4 regions of the Marinobacter sp. E2 genome follow, and region 4 is predicted to be linked to each of the others. Evidence: predicted binding sites of a transcription regulator. Region 4 holds the regulator's gene; each other region holds the start of a gene.
What was found. Region 4 encodes FliA, which starts transcription of late flagellar genes. Its sites were predicted from a motif close to CTAAAGTTTNNNNNNNNNNNGCCGNTAA; they were not measured.

Region 1 (7,319 bases), 720 kb from region 4:
AGTTCCGACGGAACGGACTCCATGGCGGCAAACCGGTATTGGTGAACCACGGCCAGGCCCGTACCGCCAATCACCGACGCCAGGCACAGCAACAGGAAAGACCCCGCCCAGGACGCCGTGGCGCCAACGAGGCCAGCCACGATGCCCATGGTAGCTCCGAGCAGCATGACCCGTTTGCGCCCTACCCGCTCCATCAGCCAGGTAGCGGGCTTGATGGCCAGCACGGTACCTACGACCACCAGGCCCACCGGAAGCGTGGCCCACTCGGGCGCCGGAGCGAGCAGGCGCCCCTGGATACTGCCGATAAACACTATGAAAGGCGCCGTGCACATGGCCAGCGCCTGCGCGGCAACCAGAACCCAGACATTCAGGGGCATGGATTACTTTTTCCTGTAGATGATGCCCGGGTGACACTGCACCATTTCGTAGAGATGCGGCAGCCCGTTCAGTGACTCGGATGCCCCCAGCACAAGATAACCCCCGGGGTTCAGGGTGGCGTGAATCCGGGTAAGGATGTCTTTTTTGAGGTCCGCGGAAAAATAGATCAGCACGTTACGACACATCACAATGTCGAACTTGCCCAGCATGTAGCGTTCAAGCAGATTCAGCTCCTTGAACTCCACCATGGTCTTGATCTGAGGCTTGATCTGCCAGCCGCCATTGAGAGAGGGGGTGAAGAACTGCTTCTGGCGATCCGGCGAGAGGCCGCGACCGATGGCGATCATCTCGTATTCGCCCTTGCGGGCAACCTCGAGGACGCTCTTGGAGATATCCGTTGCGGTGATTTTCACGTCCCGCAGTTTACCCGGCCGGAGGCGGCGAAATTCTTCCACGATCATCGCGATGGAATAAGGCTCCTGACCCGTGGAACAGGCGGCCGACCAGATCCGGAGCGGCTGGCTGCCCTTGCTTTCCGCAAACTCGGGGAGCAGTTTCTCCTGCAGAATACGGAATGGATGGCTATCCCGGAACCAGAGGGTTTCATTGGTGGTCATGGCGTCGATAACCACCTCGCGCAGACTGCCCCGCCCGGGTCGGCGCAGTCGCTCGAGCAGCTCACCCAGAGAATTGAGACTGTTTTCCTCCAGGATCCGGCGCAGCCGGCTTTTCACCAGATACTGTTTATTGTCTCCCAGCAAAATGCCACAGGCATCCTGCAGGAACGACTTGAAGGCTTCATATTCCTGTGGGGTTATATCCGCTTTCATTGGGTCTCTGTTCTGAATGAATCGATCGGCGGCCCATCAACCCTGGTCGATGATTTCCATCACCCGCTCTGCGAGTTCGTCCGGACTGAACTTCGCCATGAAGTCGTCTGCCCCGACTTTCTTGACCATGGCCTGATTGAACACGCCGCTGAGCGAGGTGTGGAGCATTACGAATATGTCTCCCATCGCGGGATCACTTTTTACCTTGGTGACCAGCGTGTAACCGTCCATCTCCGGCATTTCAACGTCAGAGATGATCAAGGAGAAATGATCTTTGACCCGGGAGCCGTCCGCCGTGATCTCCTTGAGGTACTCGTAGGCCTGTTTGCCGTCGTTCTTGGTGACCACCTCCATACCGATGGCCGTGAGGCATCGCTCGATCTGGCGGCGAGCCACTGCGGAGTCATCAACGACAAGCACAGGCAGATGCCCGGGAACCCGCTCGGCACTCTTGCTCAGCACCGCTTCGGTAACGTCCTCTCCAAGCGGAGAAACTTCTGCAAGAATCTTCTCTACATCTATGATTTCGACCAGCTTATCATCAATCCTGGTGACAGCGGTAAGGTAAACATCCTTACCGGCGCCCTTCGGGGGCGGGAGAATCTCTTCCCAGTTCATGTTCATGATCCGATCGACACCGGTCACCAGGAAGCCCTGGGTCTTGCGGTTGTACTCGGTAATGATCACAAAGCTGCTGGCAAGCTCTTCCTGCGGAATGCCCGGCAGCCGGATGGCCATGCTCAGATCGATGATCGGAATGGTTTCGCCGCGTATGTGCGCGACTCCCCGAACCACCTGACGGCTGTTGGGGATGGAGGACAGCCGGGGGCACTGAAGCACTTCTTTCACCTTGAAGACATTGATGCCGTAAATCTGGCGCCCCCGAAGCCGGAAAAGAAGCAGCTCAAGACGGTTCTGCCCTACCAGTTGCGTACGCTGGTTAACACTGTCCAATACCCCTGCCATTTGGTTTCTCCTGGCTTGCCGATTACTGGCGGCATGTATCTTGCTGGTTACTCGTGTAAGCGTGGAAAGACGGAAATCTGTCGCGCCACTGTCGATCAGCCCGGTTAACGGCTGAACGTCCCGAATCATTAATGCATTCGGCAGATCCACACTGATACCAACAGCATAGGACAAACTGATACGTATGCGCATCACCAATTTGGCCCTGATCCTGGTAATGTCCATCGCGAGTGGACCGCTGCTTGCCGAAACCACGGCCAAGCAGATCCGGAAGGCGGCGGTGGCATTCCTCCAGGACTTTGCGACAGAACAGGCCAGCCAGGGTTATAAAGTGACCTTCGAGCCCGGCGCCATTGACAGCCGGCTGGCGCTGGCCGAGTGCGTCTCGCCACTGGAGGTGCAGTTCAGTGGAGATCCCTGGAAAACAACCAGCCCCTCGCTGCTGGTCTCCTGTGAAGGCGAACGTCCCTGGCGGATGTTCGTGACTGCATCACTCTCCATAAAGGGGCCGGCTCTGGTGGCAGCCCGCCCGCTGACCCGAGGCGAGCGCATCACCGAGGCGCTTCTGCTGAGCCATTCTGTAGAGGTAAATGCCTCCCGGCGTGGTGTCATCACCGACCCTGGCCAGGCGGTCGGCATGGAGGTCCGGCGCTCGGTCAATGCCGGCTCGCTGATTACCCCGGACATTCTCTCGGCTCCGGATGCCGTTGCCCGGGGTGACCATGTTATTATCACTGCCCGAAGCGGCAACTTCTCCGTGCGCTCCCGAGGCAAGGCACTGGCCAGTGCCAGCATCGGCGAGCAGGTCCTGGTTGAAAACCTGAGGTCTTCCCGCACCATCAAAGCCAATGTGGTGGGCCCGGGCCAGGTCGAGATTCCCATGTAATCCGGCACCGGCAAGCGATTGCCGAGGCGGCAAGGCTCTGCCCCGTAAAATCTGTCAAAAAAGGGTTAAAGAATTCGGCGCCACAGCCGATATGCAGATACAAACTCGAGTTAATGCCCTGTAAACAAGGGCTCACCAGGCAAGCAGGTACGAATATGTCAGTTGACTTTAATGGAATTGGCCCCGGCCAGGTCAACACCCAGAGAACCACGGCCGACAAGAGCGCGGGCAACCAGAATACCCAGCCCGCAGCGCCGGAACAGGCGAAATCCCAGGCGCAGGGCGCCCGGGGCGACAGCGTCAGCCTGAGCAACCAGGCCAAGAACCTGAAACAGCTGGAACAGAAGCTGGGCGATTACCCGGAAATGGACGACGATCGCATCGAACAGATCCGCACCGCCCTGGAAAACGGCACCTATAAGGTCGATGCGGAGAAGCTGGCCCAGAAAATGCTTGAGATGGATGAAAGCATTTTCGGATGAGTAAATCATGGCCGCAATTGATGACCTGAAAACCCTCCTCGCCCAGGATATCAGCCAGCTCGACGAACTGGCCGATCTCCTGGGTAAGGAAAAGACCCTCCTTGGTAAGTCCGATCTCCGCCAACTGGAAGCCCTGACGCAGGAAAAGAACCGCCTGCTGGGTGCTATCCGCGAACGAGCGAAACAGAAAATCCGCACTCTGGTCCAGATGGGCTATCGACCTGACAACGGTGAGCCTTCCCGGTTCATTCGCAGTGCAGGGCTGATTGAGGTGACGGAGCTCTGGCAACAGGCCGACCGCAAGCTGAAAACCTGCCAGGCGCTGAACCAGACCAACGGTCGGGTTATCAGCCACCTGCAAAAGCGGCTTTCACGCCTGACAGACATTTTCCGCGGCGCCACGGGCCAGCAGAAACTTTACGGTGCCAGGGGCGAGCAGACTTCGGTTTCAAGCTCCACCGTGCTCGCCAGCGCCTGAGCCCTGCGCTGGCTGGGCGCTAGCGCGTGTAGAGGGTCATCCTCGAATCCGGGTGAAAACGGATGTCGTGAATGCTCACGTTCCCCATGGACGCGCCGCGGCCACCGGCAACCCGAATGTTGTCCATGCGTATCTGCTCGATTCGCTCAGGCAGCGCAAGGACAACGCCGCCATCTTCCCGGACTCGAAAGCGTGGCTCCCCCTCTCGATAGTGCACACCAGACACCGTCAGATCCGATTCCAGAAAATTCAGAACGGGCACAAACACATTAGCGGCGAGCTTCAGCCCCTCGATCGCGTCCGGTCTGCTCTCCGGGTCTTCCGGCTGAGCGGCCATGGCCGACACCGTCGCAATACGTTCAAACAGTGCCGAATCGCCCTGACCGGCAACAGACGCCAGCTCTGCCTCGGAAAGCGGTGAAAGGCCACCCTTCTCATAGAGTTGACCTGCCTCGGCCGTTGCCTGGGAAGACGCGGTGTTGCTGGAGGCAAAGCTGACCAGAGGCTGGAACGGCAGGGCCACCATGGTCACCAGCGCCGCGGCGTTTCGGTATCTGGACTGATGTTTGAGGACCCGATGCAGCTCCTTCTCGCTGATCCAGCCAGCCTGAATCAGCACCTCGCCCAGGCGCTGACCGGTTTCCCGCTGGAGAATCAGGCCCCGGTCGAGCTGGCTCTCTGACAGATAGCCGCGGTTGACGAGCAACCGACCAAGACGCGACTTTTCCTCAAATCCCTGACGGATATTCACCCACCTTCTCCTTATGTCGAAAGCCGTACTGCCCGGCTCGGCAAACAGTATCCTGAGTCGTCAAGAAGGTTAGTCGATTGTCCGGCAATCTGCGTTGATCCAGTCGCTGTTTTTCCACCGGCTTCTGATAAACTCTGGCGCCAGAGAGCAAACTTTACTGCCCTACTGCGGGCCAAAACCAACTGCCACCTGACGAGAGAGCAGCTGACAATGACAAATCCGGTCAAACTCCTGCAATGCATGATTTCACTGTTCGTGCTGTTAACCGCATTTGCGGCCTCGCCGGCCCTGGCGCAGCAGAGCTCAACCAGCAACGAATCACTGCCCAAGGTCCGGATGGTCACCAGCGAGGGCGCCATTGAACTGCAGCTTCGGCCCGATGTTGCACCCGAGACCGTGGCCAACTTCCTGCAGTACGTACGTGACGGTTTCTACGACGGCACGGTATTCCACCGCGTGATTCCCGGCTTTATGATCCAGGGCGGCGGCTTCACCGAGACCCTGTCCAGAAAATCAACCCGCGACCCCGTTCGCAACGAAGCCAGCCCGACGCTGCCCAACCTTCGCGGAACCATTGCCATGGCTCGCACCAGCGCCCCGGATTCGGCCACATCGCAATTCTTCATCAACGTGGCCGACAACGGCTTTCTCAACGCCGGCGTGCGTGGTGCCGGCTACGCTGTATTTGGCAAGGTGACCGAAGGCATGGGCGTTGTCGACGCCATTGCCCGCAAGCAGACGACCCGTAAACAGGGCATGGCCGACGTACCGGTTGAGCCGGTGCGGATTGAGAAAGCCACGGTGATCGAAGCCGCCAAGTAACCCGTGGAATCATTGTTCAAACCTCCGGCCATTGAGCCGGCCGAACTGATCTGGCGCGACGGTGTGCCGGAGTCTGTGCGCTTCGGCGATGTCTATTTCAGCCGTGACAACGGCCTGGAAGAGACTCGTCACGTGTTTCTTGGCCACAACGATCTGCCCGGGCGCTTCGCCACGGTGCCTGCCGGGGGCACCTTTGTGATTGCCGAAAGCGGCTTCGGCACCGGCCTCAACTTCCTGGCCGCGTGGCAGGCCTGGCAAAGGTCTCGGCCTGACCACGAGGCATCGCTGCATTTTGTCTCCGTGGAACGATTCCCCCTGACCAGAACCGATCTCGCGAAAGCTTTGGCGCTCTGGCCGGAACTGGCGAGCCTGGCCGACGCATTACTGGCCAACTACCCGCCCCTGGTTCGTGGCACCCATCGGCTGGTTCTGGACGGTGGCCGGGTACGGCTGACGCTGTTTTTCGGTGACATCAGAGACGCCTGGCAGGCACTGGATTTCAAGGCCGATGCATGGTTCCTCGACGGCTTCGCGCCGGCCCGAAATCCCGATATGTGGCTCGAGACCACCGTTGCCGACATCCGCGCACACAGCAAGCCCGGCACCTCCCTGGCCACCTTTACCTCGGTGGGACGAGTTCGACGCGCACTGTCAGAGGCCGGGTTTGAAATGCAGAAAGTTCCGGGCTTTGGCCGCAAGCGGGAGATGCTCAAAGGCTGTCTGCCGACCGTCGACCCGGAGCAAGCACCCGATCTGAGCCCTGTGGCCATCATTGGCGCAGGCATTGCCGGTTGCACACTGGCTGCGAACCTGGCGGCGAGGGGAATACCGGTCACGCTCGTAGATGAGGAGGGGCCCGGCGCCGGCGCCTCGGGCAACGCTCAGGGAGCGCTCTATGTGAAACTGGGCGTGGATTACAACGATCAGACCGAGCTGGCGCTGAGCGCCCTCACCTTTTCTCAACGCTTTTATCGCCCCTTCAGTAACGAGGGCTGGTACCCGACCGGCCTCCTCCAACTGGCCCACAACAACCAGGAGGCGGATCGTCAGCACCGTTTCCTGGAGCGCAACGGCTATCCCGGTGATGTACTTAACGGCGTAACCCGGGAACGGGCCTCGGAGCTGACAGGGGTTCCCGTGGATACTGGTGGGTTATGGTTCCCGGACAGTGGCTGGTTGGAGCCGGCGCGGTTGTGTCGTGCACTGGCCGAACAGAGGGGCGTAACCTGCTTTTGGCACTCGCCAGTGGAAAAACTGGTCCCTGAGGCAGAGGGCTGGCGTATCGAGATCAAGAATGCCCGGCCCGTTTACAGCCGGCGCGTGGTGGTTTGCGGAGGGGCTGCCAGTGGGGGCCTGTTACCTCTGGCGGGCACCGCTCGACTCAAATCCATCCGTGGTCAGGTCACCGGCCTTCCGGCCACCGCGCTGACCCCGCCCAGGGCAGTCATTTGCGGCAGTCGCTATCTGAATCCGGCACTGGACAACAGAGTACTGACCGGGGCGACGTTTGACCTTCACGACGACAACCCGACCCCCACCCTGGAAAGCCGCGCCGAGAATATCCAGGAGCTGAAAGCCATGCTCCCCGGCGCTTTTACGGAGGGAGGTTCCGGGCAGGCAAAGCAGACCGGACCTAGCCGGGACGACAACCTTGCGGACGACCGGGTGGCCTTCCGATGCACGACGCATGATTACCAGCCGGTTGCCGGTCACGTGCGGGATGGGC
Region 2 (7,319 bases), 1.6 Mb from region 4:
AGAACGCTGCACCTGGGAGCACCGCCCTCCAGGCCGCCATCGCCCAGGGCATCCGACACAACCAGACCGCTACTCGGGTCGGCCGTCAGGGATGTCAGGGACAGTTCGGCGGATTGGGCGGGTAAACACACCAGACCAGTGGCCAGAATCAGAATGAGTCCAAAGACACGACTCCGGCAATTCGGGTGGGCGTCCTGCATGGGCGTCCTTCAGGGGTGACGAAAGTCGTACGTAGTTTTACGTGGTTAGCTCATCGATTCAATACGTCTTTTTAGGACAGATAGATCGATTTTTTCGATGTTGAATCACTCCGGCACACTTGGTGCCGGAGTAACCTTCGACGTCAGAAGCCGCCGTTCACCACATGGACAATTTCATAGAACTTGGTCGCTCGATGCTCCAGATCGATGGTCAGGTCCAGTCTCTGCAATAGCTCACGGGCCGAAACCAGGCCCCGGAGATAGGAACGGGACGGCTGTTGCCTGTCGTCATCCAGCACCAGCAGGAACTCCTCATGAACTTCCCGGAAGGTGTTGACCAGATCGCCGACCGTGGCCACTCGCAGGTCCCGGTAGTGAATCGCGGGCAAGGCGCTCACCGGGCGCATAATGTCACGCACCCGAAGATCCTTCAGGGCCACTCCCTGCCGGTGCGCAAGGCTCATGGGCTTTTCGCCGCTGACATCTTCAATGGCAAGAATCCCAAGGCAGTCACCGGCCTGGTTTTCGACAATCTTGAAGGAAGTGTCGGCGAGCTTCAGCCAGAGCCTGGCCTCGGAGACGGACATATCGGAGTTGAGCACAGAGCGTTTCTGCTCGGCAAAATCATTGAGCAAATGGACGGCGGAATCCTCGCTGCCAATCTGTGACAGGGGTTTGGCAGTCGGAAGGGCGCCCGTGCGGGCCAGTTCCTGCACAGGCAATGCGTTGAATGCAGTGTTCATGGAAAACCTCGTGATTCTGAATGTGGGTGGGATCCTCTGCGAACGCGCAGAGCAATCCGGTAATGTCGGAATCAGACGAGGTGGGGCGGTGCCTGGGGCAGCAGCGGGTAGCTCAGTAACCTCAGCGGTGGCTGGATAAAACCCAGGCTCGAGGAATAGAACGCCCGGAACTCACCCGCGGGAAAGCGCAGAAGCGACGAGGCCGAAGCCGGCGTATCAGGCGAAGACGAATCACCGGATTCGCCAACAAACACCAGAACTGGCGAGTGATGTTCATCAAGCTGTGGATCGAGGGCCGCGTGTGAAGGGCTGCTCAAAAACACCACGAGCAAGCCCGAGAACAGCATCACCAGGAGACTGATCTTGAGGGTGCGACCGTTGATGAACCAGCTCGGCATAGGAAAATCTGCGGTTAGTTTCCAAACGACTTGTCACCTATCAACATATAGGGTTTCCAGGCCAATGCAAGGTCAGGAAGAGATTAAATCGGAGTAAGTCCGCCCTAAGACGGACCGGCACCCACCATTACTGGCCCAACCCCATGGCCGTTTACGAGCAGGCAACAAAAGAATCCTGGCACACCACTTTTGCTTATTGGCTTATTAGCGTTTACAACAATGAACGACCCATAAAAGTAATAAGAGCAAGTTTAAAAGGCACTCTTTTATGTGCCCGAAAAACACACTGGCATGCAAATAAGTGCAACCAAAGAAAAAATCGCACCACCTTTAAATTCAACCGATTAGACACATCTAAATACGCCCTCTACCGTCCTTGAGTAGCGCTGAAAAAATAACGCCCCGCAGACCATTCGCCAGTGGTTCTAAATAACTAAAAAACCGGACGGTAGAGAGCATGACGCAGTTCCTGTTAAACGCATCGGTTAAAACCAAACTTTTATCCGCCTTCGCACTTATTCTTCTCCTGTTAATCACCAGTTCCATTATTTCCTACTCAGCTGTGAATGAGCTTTTCGAGAAAAATGATCAGACCCGCGCGGTCTCCAGGCTCAACAATCTGGTTGACCAGGCCCGGCTGAACGAGAAGAACTTCTTTCTCCGTAACGATCCCAGGTACGCGGAAAGCACCCTGAGCACCATCGAGGAGGCCATCGAGCTTGCCGAATACGAGCGTGGTGTTCTTCAAACACCGGAAGAAAAAGAGGCCATGGCAATCATCGCCAAGGATCTGACCGAGTATCGCGAAGCGTTCGAACGAATGGTGTCACAGCAGGCCGACCCCGTGGATGCTTCGTCACGGGAGAGCACCACCACGACAATGGCGCAGGACGAGGCCAGGGTGATTGAACTGGCGCGGGACGCCCGTGCTCAGGCCGATGCCGCCCTGGCCTTGGGGCGCGCCCAGACGGAGCAGACCCGGGACACAACCACGCTGATTCTGCTGGTGACCGGGATCATTGCCGTGATTGTGGGGAGTGCCTCGGCACTGCTGATCACCCGCTCCATTGTCCGCCCGCTGGATCAGCTCTCGGAGCATGCCGCCCGGGTTGCCGACGGCGACCTGACCCAGAACCTGCACGCCAACCGCAAGGACGATCTGGGCCGTCTGATGGAGGCCATGCAGGTAATGACCGAAAACCTCCGGCATATGGTGCGTGAGGTCACCGACGGCATTGCCCAGGTTGCCAGCTCTGCCGAGGAGCTGTCGGCCGTCACCGAGCAAAGCAGCGCCGGCGCAACCCAACAGCGGGACCAGACCGACCAGGTGGCCACCGCCATGAACCAGATGACCGCCACCATCCAGGACGTGGCCCGCAACGCCGAGGAAGCCGGCAACGCCGAACCGGTCGAGGCGTCCACACCATCGGCGCCGCCAGCGCCGCATCTCTCCGGACCAGAAGAAACGCCTAACTGATCATCGCTCTGGCCCCTCCTCGGCCATCCGCTCCCGCCATCACGAAAGAATACCGATGCTACCATGCGCACCCACCCTGACACCGAAATTTGCAATCCGGCCCAATCTATTCTTCATTTCCTACTCAAGCCTGATCAAACGCAGCCGATAAAAGATTCATAAAAAGTGCCGATTCCGGCGCATCCAATAGATTCCTTTTCAAGGAAACCAACATGTCGTTAGCCAACACCATGAACAATATTTCCGTCGGCAAGAAGTTGGCCGGAGGCTTTGCCGCGCTGGTTGTACTCGCCCTCGTGATCGCCGCGCTCAGCATTCAAACCCTGAGCCAGTATAACGAGCGCTCGCTGATTGTTGCCGCAGCGAGCAGGGTTGAGGCCAATCTCCTTAACGCCCGGATCGAGGAGATTCTGTTTCTGCTTCGTAAACAGCCCGAGAAAATCAGCCAGTCCAAGGAACTGGCGCAGAAAGCCAGCGACATTGCGGCGCCCCTGAAAGACGTTCTTGTGGTACCGGCAGACGATGAGCGCATTGACCGTATAGTTGCCGGCGTGCGGAAGTTCAATTCGCTTCTGGACCGCCTGGTGGCTTCCATGGATGGCCAGCCCGATCAGTTGAGCCGGATTGAGAACGACATCCGGACCACTGCCATCGAGATCGTCGAGATTGCCAATGAGCTACGCAGGATCCAGGTTGAGCGGATGGAAGAGCAGTACCAGACGGCCGTCACCACCCTGATCGTGATCACAGCCATCGCGGTACTGCTGGCGATTTTCATTGCCTGGTCCATGACCCGTGCCATCCTGAAACCGGTAACCGAATCGGTGGAAATCGCCAACAAGGTTGCCTCCGGTGATCTCACGGTTGAAGTCCGCAGCAATCGAGGCGACGAGTTCGGTCAGCTGCTTTCGGCCTTCGGGACCATGGTGACCAGCCTGCGGGAGCTGATCCGCGAAATCGACACCGGTGCCAGCAGCATTGCCTCCTCATCCGAGGAACTGTCCACCGTGACCAACCAGACCAGCAAAGGTGTGGCGGAGCAGCAGACCCAGACCGACCAGGTGGCCACGGCCATGAACGAGATGGTGGCCACCGTGAATGACGTGGCGAAAAGTGCCGAGGCGGCGTTCCAGGCCGCCAATCATGCCAGTGAGAAATCCGGCAGCGGCGAGAAGGCGGTGAAGGAAACCCTGGAATTCGTCACCGAGCTCAACAAACAGAGCAGCAACGTGATGAAGCAGCTGAACAGCCTGCAAGCTGAAACCCAGAACATCGGCACTGTTCTGGACGTCATCAAGTCGGTAGCCGAGCAGACCAATCTGCTGGCCTTGAACGCCGCCATCGAAGCGGCACGGGCCGGCGAGCAAGGGCGCGGCTTTGCCGTGGTGGCAGACGAGGTGCGTTCACTGGCCCAGCGCACCCAGAGCTCCGCGACGGAAATCGACACCCTGATCAGCAATCTGGTGAGCAGTGCCGAGACCTCGGTCAACAGCATGGAAACCGGTAACAAGCTGTCCCAGCAGACGCTTGAGCGAGCGGAGCTGGCCGGCAATACCATTCGGGAAATGGCCGAAGCGGTTGAGGAAATCCGGCAGTACAACAGCCAGATCGCCACGGCGGCAGAGCAGCAGAGCTCCGTGGCCGAGGACATCAACCAGAACATCACCCAGATTCGTGATGTGGGTGATCAGTCCGCCGCCTCCACCGAGCAGGTATCGGCCGCCAGTGATGAACTGGCCAGGCTGGCCGAGGGACTCAGCAACCAGATCGCCCGCTTCCGCGTCTGAAGTTGATTGCCAAGGTCACGGTGCAACGCTAATCTCGTGGGACTTCCGGACAAAGGAACCGGAAGTCCACACAAGGAGATCAGCCGATGCGTCACCTGCAATCAAAATCAGCTCCGTTGTTCAAGAGTTTCGTTGTCTCGACCCTGCTGTTCCTGCTCCCGCTGCTGCCGGCGCTAAGCCAGGCCGACACCCTCTCCGACCAGCGAGTCGCCTCGTTTATTGACAGCGTCAGGGCTGCAGAAAGGCTGGCGCCGGAATTCGAGGAGCTGGACCGTCAGATGGAAAACCAGAGCGACGGCACCATGCCCGACTTCTCCCGGATCGTGTCCGAGTCTGTAGAACAGATGAAGGGTCACGAAGCCTACGACCGCCTGGAAGATGTGGTGCAGGACCACGGCTTCGACAACCTGGAGGAATGGGGTAGCACGGGTGACCGGGTATTCCAGGCCTGGATGGCCATCGAAATGGCAGAGCAGAACCCGACCGCCAGGAGAGAGATGGAGGCGGCCATGGCGGAGATGGAGAACAGCCCGCATATGACCGCGGAACAGAAAGCCCAGATGCGCGCCATGATGGAAGGTGCCATGGGCGCGATGCAGAGCGCCAGCAACGCACCGGAAGCCGATATTGAGGCTGTACGCCCCCATCTGGAAGCACTCAGGCAGTTAGGCGAGGAATAACACCTGCTCCCTGAAAAACACAAAGCCCGGCAAGTCACCTTGCCGGGCTTTTTCATACACGCCTTCTGGCAATATCCGTGGCTATGCCATCAGGTTGTAGACAAATACGATGGCCACGGCAATAGGCGTGACAAACCGGATCAGGTTATACCACAGGGTAAAGGCGCCGCCCTGTAAGGCGAGATCGGTTTTCAGAGACTCCTTCGCCACAAACCAGCCCACAAAGACCGCGGTCAGCAGTCCGGACAGCGGCAGCAGGACGTTGGCCGTGAAGAAATCGAGCAGATCGAAGATGGTCTTGCCCTCGAAGCGTTCGAACATGGCCAGCGGAGCGATGTCTGACCAGAGGTTCAGCGACAGGATTGAGGCAATGCCCAGGGCCCAGCACAGCACGCCCACAAGGACAGCACTTCCGGTTCGGGCCATGCTGGTTTTTTCCTCAACCCACTCCACCACCGGCTCCAGCAGGGAGATGCCCGACGTCCAGGCGGCGAACAGCAGCAGAATAAAGAACAGGGTGCCGAACAGCGACCCCATCGGCATGTTCCCAAACGCCAGGGGCAGAGTCTGGAAGATCAGCCCGGGGCCGGCCCCGGCTTCGAGGCCGTTGGCGAACACCACCGGGAAGATGGCAAGACCCGCCAGCAGGGCGACGACGGTATCCATGATGGCCACGCTGACAGCAGTTCGACCAATAGAAATATCGCGCCCAAGGTAGGAGCCGTAGGCCATCATGATGGCCATACCCAGGCTCAGGGTGAAGAAGGCATGGCCCAGGGCAATCAGGACACCGTTGATGGACAGCGCCCCGAAATTGGGCGTGAACAGGAAGCTGACCGCTTCTCCGAAGTGTCCGGTGGTCATGGCATAGCCCACCGCCACCAGCAGGAGAATAAACAGGGCCGGCATCAGGATGGTGACTGCCCGCTCAAGACCGCCTTTCAGACCACGGGAAACGACCAGAATCACCAGTGCCATGAACACGGTGTGCCACAGCAACAGCTGGCCCGGACTGGCCAGCAGACCACCGAACAGCTCGCCAATGGAGTCGGCGGTACCGCCAGTAAAATCGCCCATGGCGGCGTGCCCGACGTAAGAGGCAGCCCAGCCACCAATCACAGAATAGAACGACAGAATCACGAAGGCCGCAATCATGCCGATAATCGCGGATACTCGCCAGGCGGGCGCACTCAGGTTGCGCTCGGCCACCAGGCGCATGCTGGTAATGGGGTTGTGGCGGCCGTTCCGACCAATGAATACCTCTGCCATCATGATGGGAATACCGATCACCGCGATACACAGCAGGTAAACCAAAACAAAGGCGCCACCGCCGTTCTCACCGGTTACATAGGGAAATTTCCAGATGTTACCGAGACCGACGGCCGAACCGGTGGCCGCCAGAATAAACGCCAATCTGGAAGACCAGAGACCGCGAGCGGCCCCGTTTCCGTTACCCGAAACCGAGTTGGACTGAGTCATGTTGTGTTCCTGTGCTTTTGGCTGAGGAATGGACATTCACAAAAAGCGAGCGCCACGGACCTGCCGTGGCGATTGGGGCGGGATTCTGCCAGCAGTGGCGGGCTGATGCCAGTGCGACTGCCCCGCCGGCAGCTGAGCCACTGGCGGGGTTATCGGGCAAGTAATCGATAGTGTGTGGCTAACTAGCCGTTTTTGCTGATAAACCTGGAGACGAGATCCTTCAGGCCGCGTGACATGGTGCTGAGGCGATCACTGCTCTGCTTCGCCGAGTCTGCCTGGCTGTCGCTGTGGTCCGCCAGCTCGGCGATGTTGGTGATCTGCCGATTGATCTCGTCAGACACCTGGCTCTGCTCCTCGAACGCCGCCGACATGCTGATGAAGCTGTCGGAAATGGTCTGGATGGAGGTCACGATGTCCCGCAGGGAATTTTCTGCCTCACGCACCTTGTCCAGACCCTGGCCGGCAACCGCTTCGCCATCGCGGGTTGCCTGAACGGCAGAATCCACCTGCTTGCGGAAATCGTCGATTACGTCCTGGATCCGAACCGTGGACTCC
Region 3 (7,319 bases), 1.1 Mb from region 4:
TTGAAGAGTGAATCCCGGTGAGCGCCCTCAGTGGGCGCTCTTGCCCAGCCGCTCCCGCTGCCAGTCCTTTTCCGGTTCGTTAAGCACCAGACGCAAATCCATGACTTCCTCCTGGGTGTTGAACTTGATCTCGAAACCCAGGTGTTCGGCCAGTTGCAGCATCGGGCGGTTGTCCGGCAGCACGTTGCCGACCATTTCCATGGTGCCGCGAGCGCGGCAGTAGTCGATCATCTTCTGCATCAGGGCAACACCCAGCCCCTCGCCCTTCATTTTGTCGTGCACCATTACGGCGAACTCGCACTGCAGGTTATCGGCGTCTGTCCAGGTGCGCACGGTGCCCAGGGTTTCTTCGCCCTCCCCATCCTCCCGGGGCGCGTTGGCGATGAACACCATCTCCCGGTCGTAGTCGATCTGCACCATCTGGGCAACGTCTTCCCGGGAGAAGTGCTTGCGATACTGGAAGAACCGGTAACGGATGGACTCCGGCGACTGCAGTTCGTGAAAGGCCCGGTGGGCGGGCTCGTCCTCGGCCAGCACGGGGCGGATGATCACCCTCCGGCCGGATTTCGGCAGCACGATCCACTCCTCAAGCTCTCTCGGATAGGGCTGGATAATGGGCTTGCCGGGCTTGTCCGACAGATCAATGGCAATGTTCACCGCCACAGCGCCCTGCTCGTTGAACAGCAGCGGTGAAATTTCCAGGCCCTGGATTTCAGGAATGTCGATGACGATCTGTGAGAGCGTCACCAGGGTCTCGGAGACCGCCCGGATATCCTCTTCCGGCTTCAGACTGTGCTCTTTGAGCAGCTTGTACATGTAGGTACGGCGCAAAAGCTCGCGGGCAAGCACCATGTTCAGCGGCGGCAGCGCAATCTGCCGGTCGGTCATCACATTAATCTGCGCGCCGGCAGCGCCACAGACCACCAGCGGGCCGAACAGGGGATCGCGGGTAATGCCCACACTGAACTCGATACCGCCCACGTGCTGGTAGGAACGTTGCACCGCAAAGCCAAGAAAACCGCTGTCTGGAAAATGCTTGCGGTATTCCTCCATCAGGTAGCGGCAGGAATCCATGATGGCAGCCTCGCTGTTGAGCTTCTGGACCGTTCCCTTGTAGCGGCGCTGGGTCGGGCTCAGATCCAGGAACGGATGGCAGGCCTGCTCGTGAATGATGGTGATGTCGATGGGGCGGCGCTCCACCGAAAATACCTCCAGCACCTCCTCCATGTCGTCGCAGTACATGGTTTCGATGGTGCTGATGCCATAATCGCGCACCAGGTCTCGGGCTTCGCGGTTGGACAGGTGGTAGCGGCCCGAACGCCTGGCGGATGCCACCAGACGGCGCGTTTGCGTGCGATCGGCAAAGTGATCGGTAAAGGATTCCGGTGTCTCGGTGAGCAGCCGCTGGACCCGCTGATGCCGAACGTGCTGCATGAACGCCATCACCGCCTTTTCCGGATTGAAGAACGAAGGCAGGCCAGCCCGGTAGAACTCCTCCCGGGAATCCATCACCGTACTCTGGCCCAGCCAGCAGGTGAACACGTTCAACCGGGTGCCCTTGGAGGCCTGAACCACCGCGTCCGCGATTCTCAGGCTGTCCTCGGTGAGGCTGGGCGCATACATCACGAGCACATTGGCCACTTCCGGATCCTTTGCCAGGATCTTGATGGCCTTGCCGTAGAGCTCCGGCGAGGCGTCGTAGTTGAGGTCAATCGGGTTCTTCCGGGTCCAGTACGGGGGCAACAGCTCGGCGAGCGCTTCTATACTGGACTCTGACAAAGGAGCCAGTTCGCCACCAAGATCCGCCAGCCGGTCGACCGCCAGCACACCGGGCCCCACACCGTTGGCCATGATCGCCAGGGATTCCCGACGCAACGGGCGCATCCGCGTCAGCGTCTCCAGGGCATCGAACATCTGCCCCAGGCCGTCCACCCGGAGCACACCAGCCCGCTGAAGCATGGCGTCGTAGATCGGGTCACTTCGCTTCAGCCCGGCCGGCAGCTCGTGGGGGAACCACTCGGATTCCGGTACCCGGCCGGATTTCACGGCAATAACCGGCTTGGTGCGGGAGGCTACACGAACCGCCGACATGAACCGCCGGGCGTTCGGTATGTTCTCGATGTGCAGCAGAATGGCGCGGGTCTGGGTGTCCTGGGCCAGATAATCGATCAGGTCGTCGTGATCAATGTCCATGCCATCGCCAAGGGTCAGGAAATAGGAGAATCCGACCCCCCGGGCGAAGGCCCAGTCCAGAACCGAACTGGCGATGGTACCGGACTGCCCCACAAACGCCACCCGGCCGGGGATGGCCCCCATGTGGGCGTAGGTTGCGTTGAGGCTGCGGGCGGGCACCATCAGGCCGATGGTGTTGGGCCCCAGCACGCGAATGCCGGTTTCCCGCGCCGCTTCCCGCACCGCGTACATCAGCGGCTGACCGGTCTTGCTGTGGGTACGGGACATACCGCCGGTCATCACGATGGCGGTGCGCACCCCGGCCTCGCCCAGCTTCTTGATGGTTTTGGCCACGGTGTCGGGTGGTGTGCAGATGATGGCCAGGTCCGGGCAAAAATCCATCTTTGAGACCCGGCGGACGCAGGGCACACCATGCACGTTGTCGTAGTCGTTCTGGTTTACAACCAGCAAGCGCCCGGGGTAGCCGCCACCCATCAGGTTCCGCAGCACCATGCCGCCAAGGTTGTCGGCCCGCTCAGACGCGCCTATCACCGCAATGGATGCAGGGTTGAACAGGCTTTCCAGGTAACGGGTACTCAAGCATTCTCTCCTTGGCGATCGCTTTTTATGTGTCTTCTATCTTAGGCACAGAGCTGGCGATGTAAAACGTCTATCGCCCCCATAAGACCAAAGAAACACGGCACCATTCGGGTATCCCTGATAGAGTAAAAGGAAATATAAGTACAGGCAGGACAGTCCGAACGTATGACCACGGCATTCTTTTCCCACGATGATTTCATGAAGCACAACATGGGGCCGGAACATCCGGAAAGTCCGGAAAGGCTGGCCGCAATCATCAGTTACCTGGCCGACACCGGACTGGACCAGAAGCTCGACTGGGTGCGCCCCGAAGAGGCAACCCGCGACCAACTGCTGATGGTGCATCCCGAGAAATATCTGCACCAGCTGGATCTGATGCAGCCGACACGGGGCCGGGTGTTCACCGACCCGGACACCGCGATGATGCCGGACACCTTGCGGGCCGCCCGGCTGGCCGCAGGAGCCAACGTGCAGGCGGTTGATATGGTCATGAGCAGCCAGGTAACCAACGCCTTTGTCTGCGCGCGTCCGCCGGGGCACCATGCCGAGCGGTCGAAATCCATGGGCTTCTGCTTCTACAACAACGTGGCCATCGCGGCCATGCGGGCGCTGACGTTTCACCACCTGGAGCGGGTCGCCATCATTGACTTTGACGTGCACCAGGGCAACGGCACCGTCGACATTGTGGGCGGCGACGAACGCATTCTGATGTGTTCAAGCTTCCAGCATCCGTTCTACCCACACTCCCACGTGCACAGACAGGCGGGCAACATCGTGAACATCCCAATTGCCGCGGATTGTTCGTCGGAGGAATACCGTCAACGTGTTCAGGATGGCTGGATGGAGAGGCTCAATGACTTCAAACCACAGCTGATTCTGATTTCCGCGGGCTTCGATGCACACAGGCTGGACCCCATGGCAGAACTGAATATGGAAACCGACGACTATCGCTGGTTGACGGAACTGATCGTGGGCGTGGCGCACGAGCACAGCAACGACCGGATTATCTCAACCCTGGAGGGCGGATATCACCTGCGCGCCCTGGCCGAGAGTGTCAACGCCCACCTGGAAGTGCTCGACTCGGTGTACTGACGCCCTCACCCGGTCGGTTCGCCGCCATAGCCTGTCGCCTGCTGCAGTTCCGGGCGATCCCCGGCCCTCTGCAAGCGGATGTTGGTGCGCCGGTTATCCGCCGGACGATTGGATGCCGGGTACTGGTCACCGTGGGCCCGGACGGTAATCATGTTCTCATCGATGCCGCTGGCCTTGAGGTAGTCGGCCACCACATTGGCCCGCTCCTCCGAGAGTGCCCGGTTGTCGATCCGGCTTCCGATACTGTCGCTGTGGCCATCCACGAAGATGCGCTCCACCGTTGAGTCCGCCATCACGTAGGACACAATGTTATCCAGAAGTTTGCGGTCGGCGTCTGACAGGCTTGTGCTGCCGCTGGCAAACGGAATCCTGGAACGCTGGATCTGATCAAAGTTCACCGGCAGCAGGTTCGAAGTGCAGCGCTGATAGCGCTCGAACTCGCCTGCAAAGTTGATGTTGGACACCTGCACCCGCACCGGTCGGTCGTCAAACCAGGCCTCGCGGGTAATCGTGGGTCGCATGCCATCCAGCAGGCTGTGCGCCAGAACGTGGGCCTGACGGGTTCCCAGCGAGACCTGTCTGTTGCCCTCCGCGACATTGACGCTGGCCACGGGTCTGGGAGCGATTCCCGGTCTCCATACCGGCGCCTCAACCACCAGATCACCCCGTCCCGGCCGCATCAGGGGCGTGCTCGCCTCCAGAAAAAACGACAGATCCTCGCCGGCACGGTGGTTGAACACCGCACGTCCGTAGCCGGGCACTTCGTGCACAAGGCGGCACTCGAACACAGACTCAGACAGATACCACTGGCTGTTCTCGATGCCGGCGCCATAGCTGGTAGCCTGCACCGCCACCGGGGCCAGCGCACCGGCCGCCACGCTGGCCGCCAGCATCAATGATCGCTTCAGGTTAGGGGATCTCATCGGCATTGCCATGGCTGCTTGAATCCAAATCGGTATACCCGTGTTAACGGCCGGTTCGCCGGTGGCTTTAGGGCTTAACCAGAAAACATTCGTCGGCCCGATCTGGTATAATCCGCCAAATTTTTCGGCCTCCGGACCTGCCGATGCTCCGGAGTACCTCTTGCCCAAGGCACCGCGGAAAACCATCATGACTGAACAGCTCACCATCACGCGCCCGGACGACTGGCACCTGCACGTCCGGGACGGCGACATCCTGAACGACGTGGTTCCAGCAACCGCCGCCTGTTTCCGTCGAGCCATCATCATGCCCAACCTGGTGCCACCGGTGACCACGGCCGCCGACGCCGGCGCCTACCGGGACCGGATTCTGGCTGCCGCCAAAGGCTCCGGCTTCGAGCCGCTGATGACCTTGTATCTCACTGAAAGCACCACCCCCGAGATCATTCGGGAGGCCAAGGCCGCCGGTGTTGTAGCCGCCAAGCTTTATCCGGCCGGCGCCACCACCAACTCCGCCTCGGGCGTCAAGGACATCCGGAACATCTATCCCGTGCTGGACGCCATGGCCGACTGCGGCATGCTGCTGCTGGTGCACGGTGAAGTTACCGACGGCGACATCGACATCTTCGATCGCGAGAAAGTGTTCCTGGATCGGGTCCTGGCTCCGGTTCTGGAGGCCTTCCCTAACCTCCGGGTGGTCCTGGAGCACATCACCACGGCGGATTCCGCGGAGTTTGTCCAACAGCACAGCGGCGGCAACCTCGGCGCCACCCTCACTCCCCAGCACCTGATGTACAACCGCAACCATATGCTGGTGGGTGGCATTCGGCCACACCTGTATTGCTTGCCGATCCTCAAACGCAATCGCCACCAGCAGGCCCTGCGCGATGCCGTGGCCAGCGGCGATTCGCGGTTCTTCCTGGGCACCGATTCCGCGCCACACTCGAAAAGCCGCAAGGAAACCGCCTGCGGTTGCGCCGGCTGTTACTCGGCCTACGGCGCCATCGGCCTGTATGCCGACATTTTCGAGGAACTGGGCATTCTCGACAAACTGGAAGCCTTTGCCAGCTTTAACGGCGCCGATTTCTACGGCCTGCCGCGTAATACCGATACCATTACCCTGGTGCGCGAGCCCTGGACCATGCCGGCGGAGCTACCGTTGGCCGACGGCACCATCGTGCCCCTGAAGGCGGGTGAAACCGTTAACTGGCGGCAGGCGTAAACCTGACTGATCGAATTCCTTCTCACACGGCCAAGACCGGAGCTTGAGTGACTGACGAGAACAAACCACCCCACCCCATGTCCCGCCGGTTCCGCGGGTTTCTGCCCGTGGTTGTCGATGTTGAGACCGCCGGCTTCAACCCGGAGCGGGATGCCCTGCTGGAAGTGGCGGCCGTTATCCTGACCATGGACGAGGATGGCTGGCTGACCCGCGCCGAGACCCACGTCCAGCAAATCGACCCGTTCGAAGGGGCCAATCTCGAGCAGTCGGCCCTGGACTTCACCGGCATTGATCCGTGGAATCCCGAGCGGGAGGCAGTGCCGGAACGGGAGGGCCTGAGTGAAATTTTCAGCCCCATTCGCAAAGCGGTGAAGGCCCACGACTGCAAACGGGCCGTGCTGGTCGGCCACAATGCCACCTTCGACCACAACTTCATCTTTGCCGCGGCCCTGCGTTCAGACATCCGCCGAAATCCGTTCCACCCCTTTTCCACCTTCGACACCGCCACCCTGGCAGGCCTCGCCTACGGGCACACCGTGCTGGCCCAGGCCTGCAAGCTGGCCGGCATCCCGTTCAGCAACAAGGAAGCGCACTCTGCGGCCTACGATGCCGAGAAAACTGCCGATCTGTTCTGTGGGATCGTAAACCGCTGGCGTGAACTGGGCGGCTTCCCGCCCCCGCCGGTGCCGGCAGACCCCGAATAACGGCCACAAAAAAACCCGCCGAAGCGGGTTTTTTTGTGGCTGCCGAAACTTACCAGTAGATACCGCGCATAATCGCCGCGAAGGCCACCTGTTCGGTGGATACCTTCGGCTTTTCGCCGGACTTGCTGCCGGCCGCGGCCGGAGAATCCGGGAACATCCGGTAACCGGTGTTCATGACGATCTCGCCCATTTTCGGAGCCAGGGCGTGCAGCACCTGGGCAAAGATGCCCAGCCGCGTGGCAATCCGCTTGGGACGGTAGACGATGGCATCGGCCACCATGCCCGCCGCCTCGTCCGGTGTCAGGGTCGGCACCGAATCGTAGATCTTGGTGGGCGCGATCATCGGCGTACGCACCAGCGGCATGTTGATGGTGGTGAAGGTCACGTTGCGATCCGACCACTCGGCCGCGGCACAGCGACTGAATGCGTCCAGCGCCGACTTGGAGGCCACATAGGCCGAGAAGCGGGGCGCATTGGTCAGCACGCCGATGGACGAGATGTTCACAACGTGGCCACGACGACGCTCCAGCATCTTGGGCGCAAAGCCCATGATCAGGCGTACAGAGCCAAAGTAGTTCAGCTGCATGGTGCGCTCGAAATCGTGGAATC
Region 4 (7,319 bases):
CTCAACCAGGTTCTTGTCCAGGTCGGTCTCCTCACCGTGCATGACCAGATTGACCTCTTTCTTGAGGCTCCGGGCCAGGTCACGTACTACTCGTGGGAACCGGCCAAACACTTTCTTGATCGGCTGCATGCGCGTCTGCATCACTGCCGACTGCAGATCGGTGGTTACCACATCAAGGTTGGAAACCGCCTTGTGCATGTGTTCGTCTTCGCTTTCCGCGCCCAGGCGCTGGAGACGGTTGCGCACCAGTACCAGCTCGCCGACCATGTTCATGATGTCGTCCAGGCGCTTGGTGTCTACCCGAACGGTGGTCTCCGCCGCAGGGGCGTTGTCCCGCGACGGCATGGCGGGTGCAGCGCCGCCCCTGGCTGCCGGTCTTTCGTCGGGCTTTGTGGGCTCGGCGGGTTTGGCAGTCTTGGGTTTCGTGGAATTGGGATCCGCTGCCTGGGGCTTCTCAGGCTTCGCTGGGCCGTCGGTCTTACCGGCCGTGGGGCCACCGCCTTTGCCGTGAAGGTCGTCCAGCAGTTTTTCGAACTCGTCGTCGGTAATCAGGTCGTCGCCAGCTCCCGCCGACGACTTGTCGGCAGCCTGCCCCCCGGCGCTGCCCGTTTCATCCTTGCCGGATGAGGACGGCTCATCGGCTGCTGGCGCACCGGCAAACTGCCCCTTGCCATGGAGCTGATCCAGCAGCGCCTCAAATTCGTCGTCGGTGATGTCGTCATCACCGGACGCGTCGCTGCTCTTGGCTTCCGACGCTGATTTTTCGGGTGTCGAGGCATTCGGCTCATCGGCCAGCGCATCCAGCAGCTGCTCGAATTCATCGTCGGTGATGTCCCCGCCCTCTTCGGCCGCTTCCGCGGTCTCTGTCGGCTCGGCGGGCTGCGCCGGGGCGGCAGCGTCCTCGGATTCCGGCTGCGCAAACGCGTCGAGGCGCGCAATCAGCTCGTCCGGGGCTGGGGTGAGCTCTTCGTGGTTGCGCACCTGCTCGAACATGGCGTTCACATGGTCCAGAGCTTCCAGAACCACATCCATGAGCTCAGAATCCACCTTACGCTTGTGGTTGCGCAGGATATCGAACACGTTCTCCGCCGAATGGCAGCAGTTCACCAGCGCCTCAAGCTGTAGGAAGCCGGCGCCGCCCTTTACAGTGTGAAAGCCACGAAAGATGGCGTTGAGCAGATCACTGTCATCCGGATGTCGCTCAAGGTCTACCAACTGCTCTGACAGCTTCTCGAGTATTTCGCCGGCCTCCACGAGGAAGTCCTGCAAAATCTCTTCATCAGCATCGAACGCCATGCGTTATCCTCTTTAATCAGAAACCGAGACTGGACAACAGGTCGTCTACGTCGTCCTGTCCCGAAACTACATCTTCCCGCTCGTGGGCCTTGATCTGCGGCCCGACACCCTGTTCCGCGGATTCGTGCCGCTCTTCAAGCTGGTGGACAGTGCCTGTCAGTTGATCCACATGGCTGGCCATGACCACCAGGCTAAGCATCTGCTCTTCCACTTCCTTGACCAGAGCGGTGACCTTCTGGATCACCTGCCCTGTCAGATCCTGGAAGTCCTGGGCCAGAAGAATTTCAGACAGGTTGTTGTACATGGTGTCGGCGTCTGTCGCCATGCTGACGAAAAATCGGTCGATCCGTCCGTACAGCTCCCGGAATTCCGCTGGCTGCATCTCGCGACGACGAAGGCGCTGCCATTCATCGCGAAGCGACGAGGCTTCGTCCCGCAGGGCATTGGCCACCGGCATGGTCTCTTCCACCAGGTCCATGGTTCGGTTGGCCGCTTCACCGGTCATCTGCACCACGTACTCAAGCCGGTCGGAAGCATCTGTCATTTTGGACAGGGCCTCCTGCTGTTCGGCATTTCGGGGATCTATCTGGAAGTTCCGGATGGCTTCGTGCAGGCTTCTGGTCAGCCGGCCCACCTCCCGATACAGACTCTGATCGCGAACCTCGCTGAGTTCATTGATCAGGGTCATGGCCTTGGCATAATCGCCAGCGCTGACGCTCTCCGCCAGCTCGGCGGCCTGCCGCTCGAGTTTTTCCGTTACCTCCGGTTCCAGGCCCCGATGGTTCTGTTTGCTATCGCTCATGAGAGCCATCCGACCTCTGGTTACTGGATTCTTTCAAAGATTTTCTCAATCTTTTCCTTGAGCACTGCGGCGGTGAACGGCTTGACAACATACCCGTTCACACCCGCCTGGGCAGCGGCGACAATCTGGTCACGCTTGGCTTCTGCGGTAACCATCAGCACCGGCAGGGTCTTGAGATTCTCGTCGGCCCTGACCGCCTTCAGGAGATCAAAACCGGACATGCCGGGCATGTTCCAGTCAGTCACCAGAAAATCGTATTTGCCGCTTCTGAGCATCGGCAGCGCGGTGTTGCCGTCGTCCGCTTCATCGGTGTTGGTGAAGCCGAGATCACGCAGCAGGTTCTTGATGATCCGTCGCATTGTGGAAAAATCGTCCACAATGAGGATTTTCATGTTCTTGTCCAATGGGACCTCCAGTTAGTAACACCCGGAATTCGTTTGACCTATCTGCTCGAAGTCTAGCAGGCCGCTGTTTTAACCGCTTATTGTCAGGCCTTTACCACGGTTGTAAAGCGTCGGTTACCAAAAGCTACAGTCTGCCTGAGTGCGGACACACAGCGCGCTCTTCAGCGACCGGCACCCTGGTGCCAGTCCGACAACCGGCTTCTCAGTCGCAATGCCGCCTGACTGTGAATCTGGCTGACCCGGCTCTCACTGACGCCAAGCACCGCACCGATCTCCTTGAGGTTCAGTTCCTCCTGGTAGTACAGGCTCAGCACCAGCTTCTCGCGCTCCGGCAGATCCTCAATCGCCTCGGCCAGGCTGCGTCGGAAGGCATCCGATGACAGCCCTTCCAGGGGATTGTCCTGGGTCTCTGTCTCTTCTATCGGCAGCTCTCCGGATTCATTGAGCTCATCGAGACTAAAAAGTCGGCCACTGTTGGCGTCGGAAAGGTATGAATGGTATTCGGCCAGGCCCATGCCCAGCTCATCGGCGACTTCAAGGTCGGTCGCCTCACGACCAAGACGGTCTTCAACGGCCTTGATGGCCTGGGAGATTCGGCGGGCGTTCCGGTGCACAGAGCGTGGTACCCAGTCGCCCTTGCGGATCTCATCCACCATGGCACCCCGGATCCGGATGCCGGCGTAGGTCTCAAAGGTGGCGCCGCGGGTGGAGCTGTATCGCTGGGCAGCCTCCAGGAGCCCGATCATGCCGGCCTGCATCAGGTCTTCCAGTTGTACAGAAGCCGGCAGCCGCGCCATCAGGTGCAGGGCGATTTTCTTCACCAGGGGCGCATGCTGTTCCACAAGCCGGGAGGGCCTCTGGGTGCCAGACTGGTTGTAGATACCGAGATTGTTCGCCAATGCCATGTATCCGGTGTTGTTTGACAGGATCCGATTCAGACTTCGACGAGCCGCTCCACAAAAAATTCCAGATGTCCCCGGGGCGACGACGGCAGCGGCCAGTTATCCACTTTTTCCGCCAGTGCCTTGATGGCCAGGGACGCCTTGGCCCGGGGGTAGGCATCCAGTACCGCTCGCTGTCGCTGAACCGCTTTTTTCACAGCTTCATCGTAGGGCACTAATCCCACATATTGTAGCGCTACATCAAGGAAGCGCTCGGTAACACGGGTCAGTTTTTCGAACAGGTGGCGACCTTCCTGCTCGTTACGCACCTGGTTGGCAAGAATACGGAAGCGGTTGGTGCCGTAGTCGCGGTTCATCAGCTTGATCAGTGCGTAGGCATCAGTGATGGAGGTGGGCTCATCACACACCACCAGCAGCAGTTCCTGGGAAGCCCGCAGAAAACTCACCACCGATTCGGAAATGCCGGCGGCGGTATCGACAATCAATACGTCTATCTGGTCGCCCAGCTCGCTGAAGGCATTGATAAGCCCGGCATGTTCCATGGGGCTCAACTGGGTCATACGCTGGGTACCCGAGGAGGCGGGGACAATCTTGATACCCCCGGGGCCATTCACCAGCACGTCTTTGAGATCGCACTCTCCGGCCAGCACGTCCTGGAGATTCCGGTTCGCGGTAATGCCGAGCAGTACGTCGATATTCGCAAGGCCGAGGTCGGCGTCGAGGAGCACAACCCTGCGCCCTTTCTGGGCCAGCGCTATGCCAAGGTTCACAGACACGTTACTTTTGCCAACGCCCCCTTTGCCGCCCGAAACCGCGATCACCTGTACCGGATGTGCTTTGCTCATACTCGTTTTTGTCTCTCGCCACGTTTAACCGGGTCTTGTGTGTCCGGACACCTGCCACGCATCCGATAAGGGGTCTCGCTCTTCAGGCACCCTCAGCAACCGCCTGCTGTCGCTGCAGGGCTTTCAGGCGATCGACAGCCAGCCGCACCAACGGAACGGCCTGGGCGTGGTGCAGATCTTCCGGAATCTTCTGCCCGTCGGTGTAATAGGCCACAGGCAGGCCGGTTTCCATGATAAAGCCGAGGGATTCGCCGAGCGTCAGGGCCTCGTCTACCTTGGTCATCACACAGCCCGCAAGATTTGCCATCTTATAGCAATGCCACACGGATTTCATGATCCGCGGTTGACTGGTTGCCGACACCACGAGGTGCGTCCGGACATTGTGGTGGCTTTGGGCCAGTTCAGCCAACTGTTCCTGATAGCCCTTGTCAGAGCTGGTCAGACCGGCGGTGTCGATCAGCACCAGATGCCGGTCGGACAGTTCATCAAGAATGTCATCCAGGCTGTGGCTCTCGTCAACCACCCGTACCGGCACATTCAGGATACGGCCAAACACGAACAGCTGCTCGTGGGCGGCGACCCGGTAGCGGTCGGTAGTAACCAGCGCCACGGCGTCCGAGCCATGCTTGAGCACATAGCGCGCCGCCAGTTTTCCGATTGTAGTAGTCTTGCCCGAGCCGGTGGGACCCACGAGGGCGAACACGCCGCCCTGGTCCAGCCACTCGGTGCGCGCCGTGCGTACGCCGGTACACAGCATCTTGAGGGACTGTTTCCAGCCGTCCTCAAGACGTCCGGCCTTGTGGCGGCGAGCAATGGATACCGCCAGCTCGTTGCCAAGACCAAATTCCTGCAGCCGTTCCGCCAGCCGTTGCTGGACGGCGCTGGTGGCCGACGGCTCAACCGGAGACTGCGGTTTTTGGCCCTGCATGAGGTCGCGCAGCGAGCTGATCTCGGCGCGCATCTGCGCCAGCTCATCGGAATAGGCCTCACCCGTGCGGCCGGTCGACGGCGCCTGGACATCAGTCTGCTCGTCCACCACCTGCTGAATGTCTGAAAACGATGCCCGGGCGTAACCGGCACCCTGCCCGGCCCGCTTCTCCCGAACCTCGCGAATCCGATCGCGGGAGCGGCTCAGCTCGTCCTCGAGCCGACGGTGCTGGTCGGCCTGCAATTCGGCCAGCCGGGAGCCATTGGTGGCTTCCTCGGCCCGGCTTCCCAGACGCTGGCGCGCCATATTTTCGTCGTAGTCCAGGGCCGTCACAATTTCGACACCACCATCCACGCGCCGGTTGGAAAGAATGACGGCGTCCGGCCCCATCTGTTCACTGACCTGTTTCAACGCCTCTGCCATGGTCTGAGCAAAAAACCGTTTTACTTTCATGATGCCTCTTCCTCCACCGGCAACGCCGTTCCGGCGCTGTCCGTTCTGTCATCCGCGCCGTTACTGGCCAACGGACGCCACAATCGTAATCTGCTTGTTATCCGGTATTTCCTGGTAGGAGAGCACGTGCAGCCGCTCCACACCGTAGCTGGCGAACTTCGCCAGCACCGGCCTCAGCGGGCCGGACACCAGCAGGATGGCCGGTTTGCCGAGCATTTCCTGCCGCTGGACGCTGTCCTGCAACGAACGCTGGAGCTTCTCAACCATGTTCGGTTCCAGAACCAGGCCAATATCCTCCTGACCGCCGGATTGTTGACTCTGCTGAACAGACTTCAGCAATAACTGTTCCAGGTCTGGATCCAGCGTAATCACCGGAATCTCCGATTCGTTGCCGCAGATGCTCTGGATAATCATCCTGCGCAGCGACTGGCGGGCCACGGTGGTCAGCAGCTTCGGATCCTGGCTCTTCGGATGCACGTTCACGATCGCCTCGGCGATGGAGCGCATATCCCGGATCGGCACTTCCTCCTTCAGCAGGTTCTGAAGCACCTTCAGCAGCAGGCTGATGGAGACGGTGGTCGGTACCAGTTCCTCAGCCAGTTTCGGCGATATCTTCTCCAGCTGGTCCAGCCACTTCTGGACTTCTTCATGGCCCAGCAGCTCGTGGGCGTGCTTCTGCAGAACCTGATTGAGATGGGTCGCCACAACGGTGCTGGCGTCTACCACCGTATAGCCAAGGGTCTGGGCCTGGTCCTTCTTGTCGGGCTCGATCCAGATGGCATCCAGACCGAAGGCTGGATCCTTGCCCTGGATCCCCTCCACCTTGCCGAACACCTGGCCCGGATCAATGGCCAGTTCCCGATCGGGATGAATCTCGGCTTCGGCGATGGTCACGCCCATCAGCGTGATGCGATAAACATTGGGCATCAGGTCGAGATTGTCCCGAATGTGAACTGACGGCATCAGGAAGCCGAGGTCCTGCGACAGCTTCTTGCGGACGCCTTTGATGCGACTGAGCAACTGGCCTCCCTGGGACTTGTCCACCAGCGGGATCAGCCGGTAACCCACCTCCAGCCCGACAATGTCGACCGTGGCGACGTCATCCCATCCCAGCTCACGGGTCTCTCCCGGCGCCGGCAGTTGCCGCGCCTGATCGCCCCCGGCATCACCGCCCGGTGGCAGATCCCGGCCCGCAGGCCGCGGCGCACCACCACCCCGCGCCGGAAACGCGCCGTCTTCCTCCACGGTCTGGCGCTGGTGCTTCCAGATGTACCAGGCGGCGCCGGCGGCAAGACCACCCAGCCCAAGGAACGCGAAGTGGGGCATGCCCGGAATCAGGCCGAGGATGATCAGGATGGCAGCCGCAATGGCCAGCGCCTTGGGGGCGCTGAACATCTGCTGGAGAATCTGCCCGCCCATGTCCTGACTGGAGGTGACCCGCGTCACCATGATGGCGGCCGATGTGGACAGCAGCAGTGACGGAATCTGGGCCACCAGGCCGTCACCAATGGTCAGCAAGGCGTAGCGCTGCATGGCCAGGCCAAAATCCAGACCGTGCTGGAGCATACCGATGGCAACACCACCAACAATGTTGATGAACAGAATGAGCAGACCGGCAATGGCATCGCCTTTCACAAACTTGGAGGCACCGTCCATGGAGCCGTAGAAGTCTGCCTCCTGGGCAATCTC

Region 1: the regulator FliA is predicted to act here: its motif matches at 3,126-3,153, upstream of flgM (flagellar biosynthesis anti-sigma factor FlgM).
Region 2: the regulator FliA is predicted to act here: its motif matches at 2,942-2,969, upstream of AC0J1C_RS01110 (methyl-accepting chemotaxis protein).
Region 3: the regulator FliA is predicted to act here: its motif matches at 4,831-4,858, upstream of AC0J1C_RS06425 (flagellar protein MotY).

The regions. Positions count from the first base shown of each region.
Region 1 covers NZ_CM146911.1:1,768,820-1,776,138, reverse strand. Annotated here, with positions in the region: gene AC0J1C_RS08100 (MFS transporter) at 1-377, opposite strand, end outside; gene AC0J1C_RS08095 (CheR family methyltransferase) at 381-1,208, opposite strand; gene AC0J1C_RS08090 (chemotaxis protein CheV) at 1,245-2,174, opposite strand; gene flgA (flagellar basal body P-ring formation chaperone FlgA) at 2,359-3,060, shown strand; gene flgM (flagellar biosynthesis anti-sigma factor FlgM) at 3,216-3,542, shown strand; gene AC0J1C_RS08075 (flagella synthesis protein FlgN) at 3,550-4,020, shown strand; gene AC0J1C_RS08070 (pilus assembly protein PilB) at 4,040-4,771, opposite strand; gene AC0J1C_RS08065 (peptidylprolyl isomerase) at 4,982-5,593, shown strand; gene mnmC (bifunctional tRNA (5-methylaminomethyl-2-thiouridine)(34)-methyltransferase MnmC2/FAD-dependent 5-carboxymethylaminomethyl-2-thiouridine(34) oxidoreductase MnmC1) at 5,597-7,319, shown strand, end outside.
Region 2 covers NZ_CM146911.1:256,084-263,402, reverse strand. Annotated here, with positions in the region: gene AC0J1C_RS01130 (hypothetical protein) at 1-200, opposite strand, end outside; gene AC0J1C_RS01125 (CBS domain-containing protein) at 344-943, opposite strand; gene AC0J1C_RS01120 (hypothetical protein) at 1,015-1,341, opposite strand; gene AC0J1C_RS01115 (methyl-accepting chemotaxis protein) at 1,799-2,818, shown strand; gene AC0J1C_RS01110 (methyl-accepting chemotaxis protein) at 3,031-4,605, shown strand; gene AC0J1C_RS01105 (hypothetical protein) at 4,692-5,285, shown strand; gene AC0J1C_RS01100 (sodium-dependent transporter) at 5,367-6,764, opposite strand; gene AC0J1C_RS01095 (methyl-accepting chemotaxis protein) at 6,947-7,319, opposite strand, start outside.
Region 3 covers NZ_CM146911.1:1,419,217-1,426,535, reverse strand. Annotated here, with positions in the region: gene rdgC (recombination-associated protein RdgC) at 1-11, shown strand, start outside; gene AC0J1C_RS06435 (bifunctional acetate--CoA ligase family protein/GNAT family N-acetyltransferase) at 28-2,772, opposite strand; gene AC0J1C_RS06430 (histone deacetylase family protein) at 2,938-3,864, shown strand; gene AC0J1C_RS06425 (flagellar protein MotY) at 3,870-4,787, opposite strand; gene pyrC (dihydroorotase) at 4,975-6,006, shown strand; gene rnt (ribonuclease T) at 6,054-6,710, shown strand; gene AC0J1C_RS06410 (SDR family oxidoreductase) at 6,760-7,319, opposite strand, start outside.
Region 4 covers NZ_CM146911.1:2,492,151-2,499,469, forward strand. Annotated here, with positions in the region: gene AC0J1C_RS11340 (chemotaxis protein CheA) at 1-1,296, opposite strand, end outside; gene AC0J1C_RS11345 (protein phosphatase CheZ) at 1,313-2,098, opposite strand; gene cheY (chemotaxis response regulator CheY) at 2,119-2,502, opposite strand; gene AC0J1C_RS11355 (RNA polymerase sigma factor FliA) at 2,664-3,407, opposite strand; gene AC0J1C_RS11360 (MinD/ParA family protein) at 3,437-4,249, opposite strand; gene flhF (flagellar biosynthesis protein FlhF) at 4,332-5,630, opposite strand; gene flhA (flagellar biosynthesis protein FlhA) at 5,691-7,319, opposite strand, start outside.